Regions from separate parts of the Cupriavidus sp. F041 genome, predicted to be linked through region 2. Evidence: predicted binding sites of a transcription regulator. Region 2 holds the regulator's gene; each other region holds the start of a gene.
The links. Region 2 encodes FNR, which switches genes on or off when oxygen is low (the NO sensors DNR and NnrR bind a similar motif). Its sites were predicted from a motif close to TTGATNNNNATCAA; they were not measured.
Positions count from the first base shown of each region.

Region 1: a site for FNR is predicted at 2,101-2,114, ahead of ACZY0R_RS16745 (TraR/DksA family transcriptional regulator). Genes of this name have one in related genera too.
Region 3: a site for FNR is predicted at 1,466-1,479, ahead of ACZY0R_RS21055 (fatty acid desaturase). Genes of this name have one in related genera too.

Region 1 covers NZ_JBVASY010000001.1:3,632,157-3,636,364, forward strand. The annotation lists gene ACZY0R_RS16735 (ABC transporter substrate-binding protein) at 1-44, opposite strand, end outside; gene ACZY0R_RS16740 (methyl-accepting chemotaxis protein) at 243-1,787, opposite strand; gene ACZY0R_RS16745 (TraR/DksA family transcriptional regulator) at 2,178-2,549, shown strand; gene ACZY0R_RS16750 (nitroreductase family protein) at 2,787-3,419, shown strand; gene ACZY0R_RS16755 (dienelactone hydrolase family protein) at 3,464-4,162, shown strand; gene ACZY0R_RS16760 (phosphoribosyltransferase) at 4,159-4,208, shown strand, end outside.
Region 2 covers NZ_JBVASY010000002.1:2,506,770-2,510,977, reverse strand. The annotation lists gene ccoG (cytochrome c oxidase accessory protein CcoG) at 1-1,296, shown strand, start outside; gene ACZY0R_RS28975 (FixH family protein) at 1,321-1,542, shown strand; gene ACZY0R_RS28970 (hypothetical protein) at 1,545-1,790, shown strand; gene fnr (fumarate/nitrate reduction transcriptional regulator Fnr) at 1,952-2,677, opposite strand; gene ACZY0R_RS28960 (sulfite exporter TauE/SafE family protein) at 2,964-3,722, shown strand.
Region 3 covers NZ_JBVASY010000002.1:856,497-860,704, reverse strand. The annotation lists gene ACZY0R_RS21065 (adenosine deaminase) at 1-27, shown strand, start outside; gene guaD (guanine deaminase) at 90-1,421, shown strand; gene ACZY0R_RS21055 (fatty acid desaturase) at 1,597-2,697, shown strand; gene ACZY0R_RS21050 (NADPH-dependent F420 reductase) at 2,725-3,582, opposite strand; gene ACZY0R_RS21045 (TonB-dependent receptor) at 3,962-4,208, shown strand, end outside.

The DNA of each region.
Region 1 (4,208 bases), on a different contig from region 2:
ACGCTGCACGCCGCTAGGGCGCGCAGCAAGGGGGCAAAGGTCATCGATGGTCTCCTGGTTGGGTGCGCTCTGATCCCGGCGCCGGGCCGGGCGCGTGCCGGCGCGGGCACTGGCTGTGGAGTTTAGGGGGATGGGGGATTTGGTGCAATCGGGGAGGGCCGCGCATTCATGGCGGCCGTATCGGTCCGGCGTTGGCCAGCGGAACCTCGCGCAGAGGCGCCGGCTAACGCCGGTTGTCCGCGTCAGGCAGCAACAAGACGGAACGAGGACACCGCTTGCTTCAGGCGTTGCGCCTGCTCTTCCAGCGATCCCGCTGCGGCTGCGGCTTGTTCCACCAGCGCAGCATTTTGCTGCGTCACCGTATCCATCTGGGTGACCGCCTGGTTGACCTGCTCGATGCCGGCGCTCTGCTCGGCCGACGCCGCGCTGATCTCGCCCATGATGTCGGTTACGCGCCTGACCGCGCCCACGATCTCTTCCATGGTGTGGCCGGCTTGCCCCACCAGCTGCGAGCCCTTTTCCACGCGCTCGGCGGAATCTCCGATCAGTGTCTTGATCTCCTTGGCGGCAGTCGCGCTACGCTGGGCAAGGCTGCGCACCTCGCCGGCCACCACCGCGAAGCCACGGCCTTGTTCGCCGGCACGGGCGGCTTCCACCGCGGCATTCAGTGCGAGGATGTTGGTCTGGAAGGCGATGCCTTCGATCACGGCGATGATATCGACCACCTTTCTGGACGCGCCGTTGATCTTATCCATGGTGTCGACCACCTGGCCGACCACTTCGCCTCCCCTGACCGCGATTTCGGAAGCATTGACCGCCAGGGAGCTGGCTTGCTTTGCGTTGTCGGCGTTCTGCCGGACGATGCTGGTCAGTTCCTCCATGCTGGAAGCGGTCTGTTGCAAGGACGACGCCTGTTCCTCGGTCCGCTGGGACAGGTCGGTGTTGCCAGCGGCAATCTGGCTCGTGCCGGAGGCAATGGACTCCGTGCCGGTGCGTACCTGGGTGACGATGCGCAGGATATTGCCGTTCATCTCGTTCAGCGCTTGCAGCAACTGGCCGGTCTCGTCCTTACTATCCACGTCGATGCGGCTGGTCAGGTCGCCGGCCGCCACTTTCCGGGCAAAGCCAACGGCACGATGGAGCGGCCGCGTAATGCCGATGGTCAGCCACAGCGAAAATGCCACGCCGATCGCCAGCACCAGCAGGCCAAGCACGATCAGGCGGTTCCGCGTGGTTTCATAAATCCCGTTGATATGTTGCGCGGTCGCGTCGATGCTGGTGCGCTGGATATCGAGCAGCTTCTGGATTTCGGCGAGATAGGCGTTGCCGGCAGGCACGAACTCGGCTTCCAGCACCTGGTTGGCTTCGTCCGTGCTGCCTTCCTCCTTGAGCTTGGTGATCTTGTCGCGAGAGTCGTTATAGGGCTTGCGCACGGTCTGGATCGTCTGGAATGCCGCTTTTTCCGCTTCCGAGGAGAGCATCGGCTCGATCTTGTCCCGCAATGCGGCGATGGCTTCCACGGAGCCCTTTGTCTCCGCGGCAAAAAAAGCGCCGAGGCCCGGGTCCGAGCTCCGCGCCACCGCGGTCGTGCGCCGCACGCTCGTGTGCATCAGGCGATACCAGTCGCTGACGACGCGCTCCTTGGCCAGCGGCTGCTGCATCATGTCGTGCGTGCGGTGAGCGACTTCCTGCAAGCCCAGGACGCTGAACACCGTCATGAGCGTTGACAGTAGCAGCACCACGCCGAAGCCAATACCGAGACGTACCCCAATTCCAAGATTTTTCATTTCTTCTACCTGAATGGAAATAACAATGGTGGCGAAATGCTGGCCCCGAGGGTGCCCATTCGCTCTTTTGTCTGCCGCACAGTGCTATGACGACCGCACCTGTAGGCAATGGTGAATAACGGCTGGCGGGAGACAGACTTGAGTGCCGATGCTGCCCGCGGGGTTGGGGAGGCGCGAACCAGTGCGAAACGCTGTACCGCAAGTCAGAATGCATGGGCCGCATTGGACCCCGTGAAGCAGCGTTGTGTCCGCACACCGTGCGGCCGGGTAGCCCAGCGTTAGCAGGCGTAATTGCGGGGCGACCCCACAACGCTTGATCCAGCGCAAATCAAATGCCTGACGCCATCGCAGAATTAAGTAGGCGCGCATCGGCGCGCTCGGGAGACCACGATGCCGGCATTGACCCTGGAGCAACTCAACACCCTGGCCGTCCTGCTGGATAGCCGGGAGGAACGGATCCGCGGGCAGATGGATGCGGCGAATGTTGCCCGTGCCGTTTCCACACGGCCCGAAGCGGGCGACGTGGCGGATCTGGCGGAGCAGGGCGCCGAACAGCGCATGGACGACGCGGTGGTGGACCACTACCGCGCGGAACTGGCCGATATCGCGGCCGCGCGTGCACGGATAGCGCAGCAAGCCTACGGCATCTGCCTGGATTGCGGCGAGTCCATTCCGTATTTGCGCCTGCAAGCGTACCCGACGGCCGAGCGCTGCATGCCGTGCCAGCGCAGGCATGAACACACATTTGGTGCGGCGTCTTGAATCCCTGATGAGAGAGCGCCACCTGATGGAACGCATCATGGAGATGGAGACGGGGGCTGGCCACCGCCCCACCACACCAGCTTTCAACAGACCCGCGGTATCGGCCCGGCCGCGCATCATGCCTGTCGCGGCAAGCCTGAGATCGACTATGCCACCGCAGAAGAGACGCCGCGCGTTCATTGGCGTCGGGCTTGAGCGCAGCCATCCTGCGCCGCCCGACGATGCCTGGAGACCAGCATGACCCATCCCATCGTGACCCCCGACGCCGTTCCGGAGTATGTCGAATTGCCCCCTCCGCAGATGGAAGGCGGCATGCCGCTGATGCAGGCGCTGCGCCTGAGGCGTTCGATCCGGGCCTTCACCGGCGATCCGCTGGCGCCGGAACTGCTCTCCAGCCTGCTGTGGGCAGCTTACGGCATCAGCGAGCCGAAAACGGGCCGGCGCACAGCACCGTCGGCGCGCAACTGGCAGGAAATCGACCTGTACCTGGCGCTCGCCGACGGCCTCTATGCGCTGGAACCAGTGGCCTGGCGCTTGCGCCTGGTTAGCGGGGAGGACGTGCGCGCAACCACCGGGCTGCAGGACTACGTGGTGCAGGCGCCGCTGGACCTGGTGTTCGTTGCTCGCCTGTCCAGGATGGATGAGCAGGCAAAACCGGTGCGTCAGTTCTACATGGGGCTGGACACCGGATACATCAGCCAGAACGTGTACCTGTTCTGTGCTTCCGCCGGGCTGGCGACGGTGGCGCGCGGCCTGCTGGACAGGCGCGCCATGGCGGGTGCGATGCGTCTCGATGCGGACCAGCGCGTGGTGCTGGCGCAAAGCGTTGGCTTTGCCTCGGCGAACGGAGGGACCGGGCATCCGGCATGACGATCTGCAACGAGCGTCTGGGAGCCGGTTATCTATTGGAGGGCATGATGAGCACAACCTCGCGGGAGCAAATCGACATCGATCTGAGCGGTGCGGTGCTGCCCGGCGACCTGGTCTGTCCGCCGCGTGCTACCGGCCTGGTGCTGTTCGCGCATGGCAGCGGCAGTTCGCGGCTCAGTCCCCGCAACCGCTATGTCGCCGGCCATCTCAACCACGCCGGCATTGCCACCCTGTTGACGGACCTTCTGCTTGCCGAGGAAGACGTCGGGCCGGCGCGGCGTTTCGATATTGGCCTGCTGGCCGCGCGCCTGGAGGGCATCACCCGCGCCGTTCGCGGCATGGCGCAGCTTGGGCGACTGCGCCTGGGGTACTTCGGCGCAAGTACCGGCGCGGCGGCTGCAATCCGGGCCGCCGCGATGACTGGTGGCGGCTATCGGATCGAGGCCGTGGTTTCGCGCGGCGGCCGCCCGGATCTTGCGGGCCATGACGCCCTCGCGGCGTTGTCCGCGCCGACCTTGCTGATCGTCGGCGGCGCGGATACCGAGGTGCTGCACCTGAATGAGCGTGCCTACACATGGATGTCCTGCGAGAAGCACTTCGAGATCGTTGCCGGTGCAACCCATCTGTTCGAGGAGCCGGGCGCACTGGAAGTGGTGGCACGGCTGGCTACCGGGTGGTTCGCCACACACCTGGCGGGGCGGCGGGGCGCGGACCCGGCAACCGGTGAACAGGAGACATCATGATGTTCCGGGACAGGACCGAAGCCGCCACGCGGCTGGCGCAAGCGCT
Region 2 (4,208 bases):
TTCTATGGCATGCCCTGGCTGCAATGGAACGGCCGCCAGGCCATGCTGTTCGATCTCGGCGCGCGCAAGTTCTACATCTTCGGCCTGGTGCTCTGGCCGCAGGATGTGATCTACCTGTCCGTGCTGCTGGTGATTTCCGCGCTCTCGCTGTTCCTGTTCACGGCGATCGCGGGTCGCCTGTTCTGCGGCTATGCCTGTCCGCAGACGGTGTACACCGAGATCTTCATGTGGATCGAGCGGCATGTGGAAGGCGATCGCTTTGCCCGCATCCGCCTGGATGGCGATCCGTGGAGCGCGCGCAAGCTGCGGCTCAAGGCCACCAAGCACACACTCTGGATCGTGATCGCGCTGTGGACCGGCTTTACCTTCGTAGGGTACTTCTCGCCCATTCGCGAGTTGGGCGGCCACGTGCTCAGCCTGTCGCTGGGGCCGTGGCAAACGTTCTGGATGCTGTTCTACGCCTTCGCCACCTGGGGCAACGCCGGCTTCATGCGCGAGCAGGTGTGCAAGTACATGTGTCCTTATGCACGCTTCCAGAGCGTGATGGTCGATCGCGACACGTATGTGGTGACGTATGACGTGGGCCGCGGCGAGCCGCGCGGCAGCCGCTCGCGCAAGGTGGACCACCAGGCCGCCGGCCTGGGCGATTGCGTGAACTGCAGCATCTGCGTGCAGGTCTGTCCCACCGGCATCGATATTCGCGACGGCCTGCAGTACGACTGCATAGGTTGCGGCGCCTGCATCGACGCCTGCAACCAGGTCATGGACAAGATGGCGTATCCGCGCGGGCTGATCCGCTACACCTCGGAGAACGCCATGCGCAGCGTGCTGCCCGAGGCGGAGGCGCGCAAGCGTCTGTTCCGGCCGCGCACGGTGGTGTACTCCGTGATCTGGCTGGCCCTGGTTGCCGGCTTCACGGTGTCGCTGGCCATGCGCACGCCGCTCAAGGTCGATATCATCCGCGACCGCGGCGCGCTGGGCAGGGAAGTGGAGGGGCGCTGGATCGAGAACGTCTATCGCCTGCAACTGATCAACACGACCGAGGCGCCGATGCATGTGGCCATCCGCGCGGACAGTGATGACCTGAAGGGCCTGGCCGTGGAATATGATCACGCTGCGGGCAATCTCGAGCCCACCTCAAACCGCCTGATTCCGATTCGCGTGCGCGTGCCGATCGAAGCCGCTGGCCGGGGCACGCACAAGATCCAGGTGACGGTCACCGCGACAGGAGATGACAGTGGGGGCGGCGCGGAAATCAGCCAGGGCACCAGCTTCATCGTACCGCGCAATCTTTGAACCGAGAAATCTAGAGGAGGCCTGATGATGCAGCAAAGCAATCCCTGGTGGAAGGAACCCTGGCCATGGCTGCTGATGAGCGGGCCCTTGCTGGCGATGGTGGCCTGCGGGGTCACGATCTGGCTGGCTATGACGCACCCGGACCCGCCCGTTGTCGATGGCGTATCGCGGCACGGGCTGGTGGTCGAGAAGGCGGGTAGCGGTATCGGGCGGCAAGCTGCGCCGGCCACGGCGCAGGCGAGGTGACCATGAGACTGCGCTGGCTGATGTGGGTGCTATGGCCCGGCTTCCTGGTAGCCGGGCTGACGACCGCTCTGGTGTTTTCGGTGGTCGATCCCGGCGATCTGCGCTTCTTCGGACAGCCGGTCGAGGCGTCGCGGGAGGCGGTTTACACAGTGAGCTTCCTGATAGCGTGGGTGCTCTGTTCGCTGTCGAGTGGCCTGACGCTTTACACCATGCCCACGCGGCTGGCGGAGACAGACGAACTGGAGTGAGCGCGATGCGCGTCTTCGCGCTGCGGGGCAGGGGGCGGCGGAGCAGGGGTGCCGTGGCCAGGCCGGCGCGGCGTGGCATTGGCACAACGCAAGGAAGGCAAGGCGGCCGCCAATGCCGCCGGAGCCGGGAAGCTCCGCGCGGCCGGTCGATGCCTGCCGGACTAGCAGGACTTGTTGATGATCTGCTTGATGCCTGTCATGTCGACCAGCTTGACGTGCCGCTGGCGGATCTGGATCAGCCCGGCTTCCGCAAAACGGGAGAACAGGCGGCTGACGGTTTCGAGCTTGAGCCCGAGGTAGCTGCCGATCTCCTCGCGGCTCATGCGCAGGACGAACTCGGAGGCCGAATAGCCGCGCGCGGAAAGGCGCTCCGAAAGGTTGATCAGGAAGGCGGCAAGGCGCTCTTCGGCGCGCATCGAGCCCAGCGTGATCAGCATCACCTGGTCCTGCGAGATTTCCTTGCTCATCAGCCGCATGAACTGGTGTTGCAACGACGGGAGCGAACCGGACAGCGACTGGAGGTCGCCGAAGCGCACCACGCAAACTTCGGTATCCTCAAGGGCGGTGGCGTCGGATGCGTGCTGCATTTCGCCAAGGCCGTCGAGCCCGACGACTTCGCCGGGGAGGTGGAAGCCCGTGATCTGCGAGCGGCCATCTTCCATCGTCAGGTGGGTTTTGAGCGTGCCGAAGCGGATCGCATAGACGGCGGTGAGCGGATCGCCGAGGCGGTACAGGGTCTCGCCCTTGCGTACGCGCACGCGCTCCTGCACCAGCGAATCCATTTTTTCGAGGTCCTGCTGCGACATGCCGACGGGCAGGCAGAGCTGTCCCAGCGAGCAAGTGGAGCAGCGGGGCGACATCTCGGTAATGGGAATGGATGTTAGCAATTGGGGCCTGTCGGTTTAGCGCAATCACTCAAGCGCGTGTGGCAGGCGCATTGAGTTGAAAGCTTGACGTTGAGAGCTGTCGGTTGGAAGCGCTATCCACATTAGCCTGGCGCGGGTCTGGCGGGGCCTGCCATCTGCGTGGCGCCGCCTGCCGTGCCCGTCGTCATGATTCGCGATTGCGCGGATGTGCGCGGGCGCCGGGCTTCATGTTGATAGCGCCTCTTGGAGTCGCGGGGGCGCGTAGGGCGCATTTTACCGCGCCAGGGGATGTGATTGGGAGGAGAAGTTGACCGTAGGCGTGCTCTTCAGCGTTTTTACCCTGGCTTTGCTAGGCGGTGTGCATTGCGCGGCCATGTGCGGCGGGATTGCGCTTGCCGCCGAGCAGGGCGGCACGGCCCGTGTGCCGGCCATCATCCTGCGCCAGCCAGGCCACTGGCTGCTCGAACTCCTGGTGATGCACGCCGGGCGGCTGAGCATGTATGCGCTGTTGGGTGCCTTGCTGGGTACCTTGGGCGCCGGTGTCTGGAAGGCCCAGTACCTGCCGCTGCAGCGCTGGCTGTTCGGGATCGGCAGCATGATGCTGGTCATGTCGGGCTTATGGATGTTGCGCGGGCGCGTCGTGGGGGCTGCCTGGCTGGAGCGGTTTGCCGCGCGCGGCGCTGGCGGTTTGCTCCGGGTTTTTGCCGCCGTGGGCGCGCGCCTGGCGCCCATGGGCCTGCCACAGGGGCGGCTGCTGCGCCGCTACGGCATGGGGCTGGCCTGGGGGCTGGTACCATGCGGCATGGTCTATGGCGCCCTGGCGATGGCGCTGCTGGCCGGGAACGCCCCTTCGGGGGCGCTGGTGATGGCCGTGTTCGGACTGGGCACTTTGCCAAACCTGTTGGTTATCTCGGGCCTGTCCGGCTACCTCAGGCAGTGGTCGCGCCGCCCGGCGGTACGTACCGTTGCCGGTTTGGCGGTGGTTGCCTTTGGTGTGGTCGGGGTGGCGCGCGCGCTGCTTTTACCAGAGACGCTGGCCGCGCACGGCTTCTGTCTGGTCTTCTGATACGCCGCTTCATGGCGCATTGCGCACTTTGCCGGGCAGATGCCTGTGCGAATCGGTTGCAGGTTTGCCAGGGAATGCCATACAATCGCAAGAACAGCGATATCGCGCAGCGTATTTCATCGTGGCATCGTCAGGTAGCATTCGCACTCAGGGATGCATGCCAGGAACCCTCGAGCACGTATTACCGCCAGGGACCGTTCCCAATCCGCCGTCCGGTTCAAAAGATTATTTGGTTCAAAAGACCAGCCACGGCAGGGCGGGGTGAAATAGGCCAAGCAGGCCCGATATCCGTATTTTTCTTGCACCCGGAGCGACGGACGTCGTGCCGGACAGGTCCGCCACATCAGGGGGAAGGCGCGACGCAAGGGCTCCGTCGACCGGCAGGTAAAGCCGGTGGCCGGGCGATCTCCTGCCGGGCAGGTCCGGCACCCGATGCAAAAAAGAAAGCGCACGACTGCATGCATCAAGCATTGCGGTTGGCTGCGC
Region 3 (4,208 bases), 1.7 Mb from region 2:
CTGCCCGCGACGGCCTCCACGGCCTGAGCGCGGCTCACACCAAGATGCCGGCGCGCCACGCGCGCGCCGGCGCATGACGAGACATCGCTATGACGACCACGCCCCCCACCCCGTCCATCACCCGCGCCATCCGTGGCCGCGTGCTGCACTTCCTGCGCGATCCGCAGTTTCATGACGACGCGTATCAGTATTGGGAAGACGGGGTGCTGGTCGTCACCGCCGGGCATGTCGCCGCGGTCGGCGACTACACCGAGCTGGCCGCGCAGATCCCGGCCGGCGCCGAGGTGATCGACCGCCGCGGCAAGCTGATCGTGCCCGGTTTTATCGACACCCACGTGCATTACCCGCAGACCGACATCATCGCCTCGCCCTCGCCCGGCCTGCTGCACTGGCTGGAGACCTACACCTTCCCCGAGGAGCGCCGCTTCGCCGAGCCGGAATACGCGGCGGCGGTGGCGGGCTTCTTTGCCGACGAGCTGCTGCGCAACGGCACCACCAGCGCCGTGGCCTGGAGCACCGTGCACACGGCCTCGGCCGACGCGCTGTTCGCCGAAGCGGACCGGCGCAACCTGCGCCTGGTGACCGGCAAGGTGTTGATGGACCGCAACTGCCCCGAATTCCTGCGCGACACCGCCGAGTCCGGCGCGCGCGATTCGGCCGACCTGATCTCGCGCTGGCACGGCAAGAATCGCCTGTCGTACGCGATCACGCCGCGCTTCGCGCCGACCTCCAGCGAGGCGCAGCTGGCTGCCTGCGGCGAACTGGCCAAGGCCTATCCCGACGCCTATATCCAGACCCATGTGGCGGAAAACCGCGACGAAGTGAAGTGGGTGGCCGAGCTGTTCCCGCAAGCGCGCAGCTATCTCGATATCTACGATCACTACGGCCTGCTGCGTCCGGGTGCGCTCTACGGCCACGCCATCTACCTCGACCAGGACGACCGCAAGCGTTTGGCCGACAGTGGCGCCGCGGTGGCGCACTGCCCCACCTCCAACCTGTTCCTGGGCAGCGGCTTCTATGACTTCCACCAGTCCGACGCCCATCGCCTCAACGTGACGCTGGCCACCGACGTGGGCGGCGGCACCTCGTTCTCGATGCTGCGCACCATGAATGCCGCGCACAAGGTGGCACGCATGGGCGGCTATCACCTCACCGCGCTGCGCATGTTCTACCTGGCCACCCGCGCCGCCGCCGACGCGCTGGGCTGGAGCGAGCGCGTGGGCAGCTTCACGCCGGGCTGCGAGGCCGACTTCATCGTGCTCGATCCGCAGGCCACGCCGCTGATCGCCCGCCGCAGCGAGCGCTCGGAGACGCTGGAAGAGCAACTGTTCGCCTTCGCCATGCTGGGCGACGACCGTGTGATCGATGAGGTCTATGTCATGGGCGAGCCGGCAAGCGTGCCGGCCTCCGCAGCGCGTTAATCATCACTTTTCACCGGGCAGCACCGGGTCCTGGCCACGCCGGCTTGACCCGGATCAACACCCCTGTCACGCAATCCTTCTAAGCTGTCACACCGTCGGCCCCTGTGGCCGTGCATCGCCAGTCCCGGGCACAGCCAGGTGCCCGACCCCGCGTTCGACAACTGAAGGTTTTTGAATGATTGCCACGCAGCAAGCCCCCTTTCCGGAGCCGATTTCCCCTGAAGCGCCCCTGCCCTCGCGCAAGATCATCCGCGGCTGGCTGATCCCGCTGGGCCAGCGCAGCACCCCGCGCGCGCTGGCGCTGTTCGCGCTGGATACGGCGCTGTTCGTGGCCGCGCTGGCCGGGGTGGTGATGTTCTCTCACTGGCTCGCCAAGCTGGCGGCGGGCGTGCTGACCGGCATCATCATCGCCCGCCTGTTCATCATCGGCCACGATGCCTGCCACCAGAGCCTGACGCCCCGGCGCGGCCTCAACAAATGGCTGGGGCGGCTGACCTTCCTGCCGTCGCTCACGCCCTACAGCCTGTGGGAAGTCGGCCATAACGTGGTCCACCACGGCTACTCCAACCTCAAGGGCTTCGACTTCGTCTGGGCACCCTACTCGCTCGAGGAATTCCAGGCGCTGCCGCGCTGGCGCCGCGCGCTGGAGCGCGTCTACCGCAACGGCTTCGGCGCGGGCCTGTACTACCTGGTCGAGATCTGGTGGTTCAAGATGTTCTTCCCCAGCCGCCGCCAGATGCCTACGCGCCGTGCTGTCTTCATGTGGGACTGCACGCTGGTGGCCCTCTTCGGCGCCGCCTGGATCGGCGCGCTGGCCTGGCTGGCGGTGGCCAGCGGCCAGTCGGTCGCGCTGCTGGTTGGCCTGGGCTTCGTCGTGCCCTTCCTGGTATGGAATTTCACCGTGGGCTTCGTGCTCTACGTGCACCACACCCATACCAGCGTGGCCTGGTACGAGACCAAGGCCATGTGGGCACGCGCCCAGCCTTTCGTCTCCACCACCGTTCACCTGCGCTTCCGCTACGGCATCGGCGCGGCGCTGCATCACATCATGGAGCACACCGCCCATCACGTGGACATGAGCGTGCCGCTGTACCGCCTCAAGCGCGCGCAAACGCTGCTCGAACACGCGCTGCCGGGCCGCATCATCATCCAGAACTTCACCTGGCGCTGGTACTTCCATACCGCCCGCCGCTGCAAGCTGTACGACTTCAAGGCGCTGTGCTGGACGGACTTCAGGGGCCGGCAGACGAGCGCCAACGCGCCCGTGCCCGCGTAAGCGCCGCGCCCCGGCCAGACGCAGGGGCTACTTCGGCTGCGCGGCCGCCTTGCCGCTGACCTCCGCCATGCGCGCCCGCATGGCATCGGCCGAACCGATCTGGTGGAACAGCGGGCCGCCCGGCGCAAAGCTGTCGGCCGTCGCCAGCCGCCCGATCACCACCGGTTCAAAGCCTGCATCCCGCACCAGTTGCTCGCCAACGCGCAGCGCGGCGGGATCGTCGGCCGCGATCGGCACGGCAATCAGCCCCTCGGCGCGGTGATGCTCGCTCGCGAATTTGGTGGCGCCCATGAAGTTGAAGGCACGAACGATGCGCGCGCCGCGCAGGTACTTTGCGGTGGTAATACCGATGCCCTTGCGCGCCGCTTCTTCTGCGATGGCGCCATCGCGCGCCCGGATGGCATTGGTCGCATCCACCACGATCTTGCCGGCAAAGGCCTTGCCATGCTCGGCAGCGATATCGGGCAAGGCCTTGTATGGAACGGCCAGGAAAATCACCTTGGAAAAGGCCAGCGCGTCGGCCACCGTGCCCGCGCGGGCGAGCGGGCCGAGCTTGTTGACGAGCGACTTGAGCTCTTCCGGATGACGCGAGGAGAACAGCACAGGATGTCCCGCGCGCACCCACAAGCCGCCGACCGTTCCTCCGATACGGCCGGAGCCAATCACACCGATGGGAATCGGGCCGCCATCCCGGCTCGCCTGCGCGCGCAAGCGCGCGGGCAACACGCCCAGCGCGAGCAGGACAAAACCGAGGCTGCCGCTTAGCAAGCGGCGGCGCCGGTCAACCGTGCCGGCCTGACCGGCGCAAGCCACGGCGACGGCCCCGGCGAAGCCGGTGCGATCCGCACGGCCAGGCCTGAAGGCGGGATGATCGGGAAACGGCATGGCGAACTCCTCGATCCGGTGAGGATCACGATGCTGCGACACAGCAAAACGGAGCGCCACGCCTTTCGGAAATCCCGGTGCGTGGCGAAGCGCTCTCGGGGGCACCTTCAAACTCTAGGCGAAAAATGCAGCGCCCGTGACAATCCGCCTGCGCGACAGCCGGTTCGATTTGGCATGCGCCGGGCCGTGCACTACAGTAAGTATCACTTGCATCACCCTGGAAGGCGCCGGCGTGCGCGATGCCTTGGTGACCGTGCGCCTGAGTCCATGCGCTTGCGTCCTTGTCCCCACGGAGAAGGTAATGCTCCCCGCCCTCCCCCGACCGCGCAGCCCAGGCCTGGCGCACGCAGCGCGGCGAACGGCGGCGAGGTGCGCACTGATGGCGCTGGCCGCGGGCGCTCCGGTGGTTCTGGCCGCCGAAACGCCGCGGGACGTGCCCGCCGACGAGGTGCACAACCTCAAGGAAGTCACCGTGGTCGCGCCCGCGCCGCTGCCCTCGTTCTCCATCCCGCGCGAGGCGTTTCCCGGCAATGTGCAGACCGCCACGGATGCCGACATGGAGCGCGCCAAATCCGGCAACCTGTCCTCGTTCCTCGGCGAGAACATGGAGAGCGTCGTGATCAACG